Regions from separate parts of the Pseudarthrobacter phenanthrenivorans Sphe3 genome, predicted to be linked through region 1. Evidence: riboswitches for the same ligand, from Rfam matches in the RefSeq annotation. Region 1 holds a riboswitch; the other holds the start of a gene.
The links. A riboswitch is a leader RNA that binds a small molecule or an ion and turns the genes downstream of it on or off. The one in region 1 is predicted to bind thiamine pyrophosphate.

Region 2: it holds a riboswitch for thiamine pyrophosphate, as region 1 does, so the genes downstream of both, thiD (bifunctional hydroxymethylpyrimidine kinase/phosphomethylpyrimidine kinase) here and ASPHE3_RS13040 (FAD-dependent oxidoreductase) in region 1, are expected to answer to the same signal.

Annotation. Positions count from the first base shown of each region.
Region 1 is NC_015145.1:2,822,093-2,825,328, reverse strand. Features, by position in the region: gene ASPHE3_RS13050 (RNB domain-containing ribonuclease) at 1-1,221, opposite strand, end outside; gene thiE (thiamine phosphate synthase) at 1,298-2,038, opposite strand; TPP riboswitch at 2,066-2,183, shown strand; gene ASPHE3_RS13040 (FAD-dependent oxidoreductase) at 2,176-3,236, shown strand, end outside.
Region 2 is NC_015145.1:2,406,618-2,409,853, forward strand. Features, by position in the region: gene thiD (bifunctional hydroxymethylpyrimidine kinase/phosphomethylpyrimidine kinase) at 1-1,361, opposite strand, end outside; TPP riboswitch at 1,369-1,466, opposite strand; gene ASPHE3_RS11195 (Rne/Rng family ribonuclease) at 1,608-3,236, opposite strand, start outside.

The DNA.
Region 1 (3,236 bases):
CACGGTGTCCAGGGCCATGCGCTCCATGCGGGAGGCCAGCTGGTCGGAACCGGCCATGATCTCGGGTAAGGACGGCAACGCGTCCCGTACCCAGCCCGGTACGTCGCCGCCGTTGCTCAGTGCCTCGCAGGTCACCAGCACGAAGCGGTCCACCAGCCGGCGCAGCGGTGCCGTCGTGTGCGCGTAGGCCGCGCCGATCGCGGACTGGACCGCATCTTCCGGAACTGTCCCGTCGAAGGCGGTGTAAGCGGCGCCGCGGAACAGCATGCCTGCCGAATGCATGATGGCCAGCTGGCGCGGGTCGGTAGGATCCAGGCTCCGCAGGTATTCGCCGTAGCTCATTTCGCCGTTCCAGGGCCGCCCCAGCGCCTCCGTCTGCAGCCGGAAATGGTTCAGGGAGCGTTCATCCGGCGAGGGCATGGTCCGCAGTATGCCCACTTTCCCGGCCAGCATCATCTGCGCTGCGGCCATGCCGGTCATGAGCGAGATCTGGGCGTTCCAGTCCTCCACCGGCAGCTGCGGGGCAGCGGCAATCCGGTAGCCGCCGTCGGGAAGCTGCACTATCTCCTGGTCCGGCATGTTCAGGCTGGCGCCCTCCCTTGCGCGCTCCAGCTCCACTCGCTTGAGCCCCACTTCCCTCAGGAGGTGCAGCACGTCGGAGGGGCTGCCGCCGTCGAGCTCCGCCTGGGCCCCCTTGTAGCTGAGCTTGGCCCGGCTCCGCATCCGCGCCCGCCTGACGGCAACCTCGGCCACCTCGGCCCCCTCGTCAAGGCGGAAGTCCCACACGAACGCGGAGCAGTCCTGGCCGGGCAGGAGGCTTCCCGCCCCCTCGCTGATGACTTCCGGATGCAGCGGGATGCGGCCGTCCGGCGTGTAGAACGTCTGTCCCCGGCGCCGTGTCTCGGCGTCCAGCGGTCCGCCGGGTGCAACAAAGGAGGGAACGTCAGCGATGGCATACAGCACCCGGTAGCCCCCGCCGTCGCGTTCGATAAAAAGCGCCTGGTCCAGGTCGGTGGACGACGCCGGATCGATCGTGATGAACTCCACCGCCGTCAGGTCATAGGCCGGAAGCCGCAAAGCCGAGACTGCGGCTTCCGCGTCCTCCACTGCCTCGGCAGGGTACGGGCCGGGCAGCTCAAGCTCGGTCCGCAGCGCGCTCAGGGCCGCCTCAAGGGCGTTCGTGTGCTCGTGGACATTGGGGGCCAGCCGATGATGTGACACGAAAATCAGCGTAGCCCCAATTGTGCGGATCGTGCATGAAACGGCGCGGAGGACGGGCTGGTTTTCGGCTGCAGCCTCACGGACGGGCGGCGTCCAGCGCAGCCAGGAGTGAAGCTGCCGCCGCTGCGGGCTCGTCGGCTTCGGTGATGGCGCGGACCACCACGATCCGGCTGGCGCCGGCCTCCACCACCTGTTCCACGTTGCCGTGGTCAATCCCGCCGATCGCGAACCAGGGGACGCCGCCGTCGGACTCTTCCTGCCGGCCCGCTGCGGCGGCAGCGTACTTCACCAGGTCCAGTCCGACGGCGGCGCGGCCCGGCTTGGTGGGTGTTGCCCAGAGGGGTCCCACGCAGAAGTAGTCCAGCGCTGCGGGCCCCGCAGCAGCTGCCAGGGCCGCGTCCACCTGCTCCGGGCTGTGGCTGGACAGGCCAATAGCGGCGTTCCCGTTGAGCAGCGTTCTGGCCGCGTTGAGGGGGAGGTCCTTCTGTCCAATGTGGAACACCGGCGCACCGGAAAGGACGGCGATGTCCGCACGGTCGTTCACGGCCCACAAGCGGCCGTGGCGGACGGCCGCTTCCTTCAGCAACGCCAGCAGTTCCAGTTCCTCTGCCGCCTCAATCGACTTGTCCCGCAACTGGATGATGTCCACCCCGCCCGCGAACGCGGCATCGACGAACTGTTCGAAGTCGCCGCGGTCCCGCCGCGCATCCGTGCAGAGGTACAACCGTGCTGCCTGCAGGCCTGCGCTGCCTTCGGCATTGATAAAGGCGTCGGTTCCGGGGACATGGGAAGCGGCGGGGGAGGGGGACACATTCATGGGAGCCAGCCTAGTTCCTCTACACTGGCCTCGTACTGCGGGAGCCGCGGCAGCTGTCATAAAGCGCCGGGCTGAGAGGGCGTCAGAGCCGACCGCTTGACCTGATCCGGCTAATACCGGCGTAGGGAAGGAGACACATGAGCGAACCGCCGCACCCTGGTGCTTTCGATGAACCAGCCGGGCCAGGGGCCGTGATCCGTGCCGATGTTGCCGTTATCGGCGGAGGAGTCATCGGGCATTCCATCGCCTGGGAGGTGAGGCGGTCCGGGCGGTCAGTGGTGGTCATCGATGATGCCCCCGGCTCCGGGGCCAGCTGGGCTGCTGCAGGAATGCTTGCTCCCGTCAGCGAACTGCACTACCAGGAGGAAGACCTCCTGGAGCTCATGCTCGACGCTGCCGCCCGCTGGCCCGCTTTTGCCGCTGACCTCGCCGCGGCTGCCGGGTCGGATCCCGGATACCTTACGACGCCGACGCTCGCCGTGGGTGCCGACTCCGCCGACCGGCAGGCGCTGCTGGACCTGCGGGCCGTGCAGCAGGCCAACGGACTCACGGTGGAGCCCCTCACCATCCGTGAAGCCCGGCGGCGGGAGCCCCTGCTGAGCCCTGCCATTGCCTGCGCGCTGGATACCCCTGCTGACCATCAGGTGGATCCGCGGCAACTGCTGGCCTGCCTGCGCCGTACCCTGGCCCGGCACGAGGGCGGAGCCGGGAGCGGCGGAAGCTTCGTGGCCGGAGCCGTGGACGGCTATGCCGTGCCGGACAGGGCAGCGGGCCTGTTCTGGCAGGACGGTGCAGTTTCGGGCGCGCGGCTGGCCGGCGGCGGGACTGTCCTTGCCGGGGAGACAGTGGTGGCCAATGGCCTGGACGCGGCGGCACTCGCCGGCCTGCCGGAGGACCTGCGCCTGCCCTTGCGGCCCGTGCACGGTGACATCCTGCGCCTGGCAGTGCCCGCACACCTCCGGCCCCTGCTTACCTCCACCGTCAGGGGACTTGTCCGTGGTGTCCCCGTGTACATCGTGCCGCGCCGGGATGGCACTGTGGTGGTCGGGGCCACGCAGCGGGAGGATGCCCTCGGGCAGGGCAACGGGTCCAACACCGGGGCGGTCTCCGCCGGGGGTGTTTACCAGCTGCTCCGCGACGCCCAGGTTTTGGTGCCCGCGGTGGCGGAGCTCGAGCTGCTGGAATGCACAGCACGTCC
Region 2 (3,236 bases), 420 kb from region 1:
CGGAGCCAGTCCGCGTAGGGATGTCCGGCCGGTTCCCCGGCAGCAAGGAACTGGGCGTGGAGCGCCTTCCCGGCTTCGGCATACAGCCAGAAGCAGGGCAGGACTGCGGCGGCGAGGACGGCGTAACTGCCCGACGCCGATGCCGCCACCAGGTGGTCCACGTAGGACTTGGTCACCGGGCCGGGCCCGGGCCACACCGGGCGGGCGGCCAGCCAGGAGCGGTGCAGTTCCGATTCCACCTCAAGGCATTGCTGCGCTGAGCGTGCCCAGAAAAGCTGCTCCGCTTCCGTGGGCGCCAGTGCGCTGGCCCTGGCCAGCACCCGCGAGTAGCCATTGAGGTAGATGGCGTCCTGTGCGAGGTAGTACGCAAACTGGTGCTCCGGCAGGGTCCCCGACACCAGGTCCCGGATGAACTCCAGGGCGTAGATCTCTGCCAGGTCGTTTTCCGCTTCCGTCCACAGCCCGGCCGCGAAACTTCCCTCAGGTTTATCCGCCCGGACGTGGTGGAAGTGGTGGACGGGCCCGCTGCCCGATCCCACCCCCAGCCGGCCGGAGGCCTCCAGCGCCCCGGCCAGCCACGGTTTGACCTCCCGGAGCGACGCCTCCCAGTCCCCCAGCCGCGCCTGGACTGTGGCCATGGCGGACGAGAGGGAGCAGCCAGTGCCGTGGCTGTTTGCCGTAGCCACCCGCTTTCCGGGAACCACCACCACTTCCTCACCAAGGATGCCGGAGGTATTGACTAACGCGTCAGGGCACTCGTCCCCGGCAAGGTGGCCGCCTTTGACCAGGACCGTGGCGCCGCTGGCGGAGGCCAGTTGCCTGCCCTGTTCGAGTGCCCCGTCCCAGGTTTCCTGCACCGGACCGCCCACCAGCATGGCGAGTTCGGCGAGATTGGGGGTTATCAAGTGGGCCAGGGGCAGCAGGCCGCGGAGGGCGGCTTCGGCGGACTCCTGGAGCAGGCGGTCGCCGCTGGTGGCCACCATGACAGGGTCCAGGACCACGACGGCGGGACGCACCTTTGCGAGCCATCCCCGGACTGCCTCAATAACTTCGGCGTCGCCCAGCATCCCAATCTTGACGGCGTCAATGACGATGTCATCACTGATGGCCTCGAGCTGCCGGGTGAGGAAGGCAGCGGGAGGGACGTGGACTGCGCTCACACCGCAGGTGTTCTGTGCCGTGAGGGCGGTGATGGCTGCCATGCCGTAGCCGCCGTGGGCGGCGATGCTTTTCAGGTCGGCCTGGATGCCGGCGCCGCCGGACGGGTCGGAACCGGCAATGGACAGGACGCGTGGCACGTCCCGGCCCTGGCCGGCCAGGTCCGCAGCGGCAGGCGCGGGGTGTGGGGTGGCAGCGGGCACTGTAAGGGTCGTAGACAAGAGACATCCCTTCGCCGGTGCTAACCGGACAGGTTCAACGGGTGTGGATCTCAGCCGGCTCTCTGCGCGGCACCCCGTGTCGATTCCCCAGCCTAGCTTTTTTGCCGGCCGAAGGAGGAAGGTGACGCAGTGCGACTGGCACCTGGAGAAAGCCCTGACCCTTAAACAACGGATGCCCGGCAAGCCACACAATACGTGGTTTGCCGGGCATCCGGCTTTTCCCGGGTCCTAGAGCTCGGAGGCAGGGACCCCGACGCCCAGGATGATCGGCGCCTCTGCGGGCTTGCTGCTGCCTGCCTTGGCCGCCTCTGCCTGGCCCGGCTCAGGAGCCTTGGCCGCGTGGGAATGTCCGGACCCGGAGTGTCCCGGCGCCGCGGCCGGAACACCCTCGTGCTGCTGGACGGTGGTTTCATTGGCTGCACCCTGCGCGCGGCTGGCGCTCCGGTTGCGGCGGGCCCTGCGGGGACGGGACTGCTCCAGCGTGTGGTCCGAATAGTCCTTCACCGCGGAAGCAGGAACCGGCCGCTCCTGGGCGGGCTGCTTCAGGACCGGCTGCTTCAGGACCGGCTGGTCCAGAACCGGCTGGCTGTGCACGGGCTGGCTGTGCACGGGCTCGTCCTGGGGTGCGGACGGTTCAGCAGTCGCCGCGGGAGCGGGCTCGCCCAGGTGGGCAAACGCCTCCGCAAGCCGGTCCAGTGTTAGCGCGGGCTTGGCCTGCGGCTCATCTGCATGCTCCACGAACGGCAGGACAACTTTCTCCCCGCCGAACGTCAGGACCGCAGCCGGCCGCGACGCATCGGCGTCGTGCTTCTCCGGCTCTGCCGGTACTGCAGGCTGGGCCTGCGGCTGGGGCTGCTGGGACTGGGACGGCGACTGGGGCGCCTGCCTTGCTGCCGCCACCTCATCGTCGTGCAGGTGGGCAGCATGGGCAGCCGCGGCGATGTTGGCGAGGGCCAGCCTGGTGGCTTCCGCCTTGGCATGCCGCTCGGCGTCGGCCTGGTCAGGGTGGACTGTGTGCACGTGGACCGCGGCAGCGGGGGCCACGTCCGGCTGCTGCCCGCCGCGGCCACGGCGGCGCTTCCGGTCGGGGCGGACGCCCGGCTGGCTGCTGTCCTGGCGCTGGCCCTCCGTGCGGTGGCTCTCGGCGCGGGCATCCGGACGGTTGTCCGAGCGCTGCACATGGTGCTCGGCGGCAACGATGTTGGCGCGGCGGTGCTCCACGGGATCGTCGTGGGTGACCACGCCGCGGCCTGCGCAGGCCTCACACTGCTCGCCGAACACTTCAAGCAGGCCGGTGCCCATGCGCTTGCGCGTCATCTGCACCAGCCCCAGGGAGGTAACCTCGGCCACCTGGTGCTTGGTACGGTCGCGGCCCAGGCACTCCACCAGCCTGCGGAGCACCAGGTCGCGGTTGGATTCAAGCACCATGTCGATGAAGTCGATGACGATGATGCCGCCGATATCGCGCAGGCGCAGCTGGCGGACCACTTCCTCCGCGGCTTCAAGGTTGTTCTTGGTCACGGTCTCTTCGAGGTTGCCGCCGCTGCCGGTGAATTTTCCGGTATTGACGTCCACCACGGTCATGGCCTCCGTGCGGTCGATCACCAGCGAGCCGCCGGAGGGCAGGAAGACCTTCCGCTCCAGGGCCTTGTGGATCTGCTCGTCGATCCGCCAGGCGCTGAAAATGTCCTGGTCCTTGGTCCACTTCTCGAGCCGGCCCACCAGGTCCGGGGCAACGTAGGTGACGTAGGCCTCGATGGTGTCCCAGGCTTCCTCACCGGAGACGATCAGCTTGGAGAAGTCCTCGTTGAAGACGTCGCGGACCACCTTGATGGTGAGGTCCGGTTCCCCGTAGAG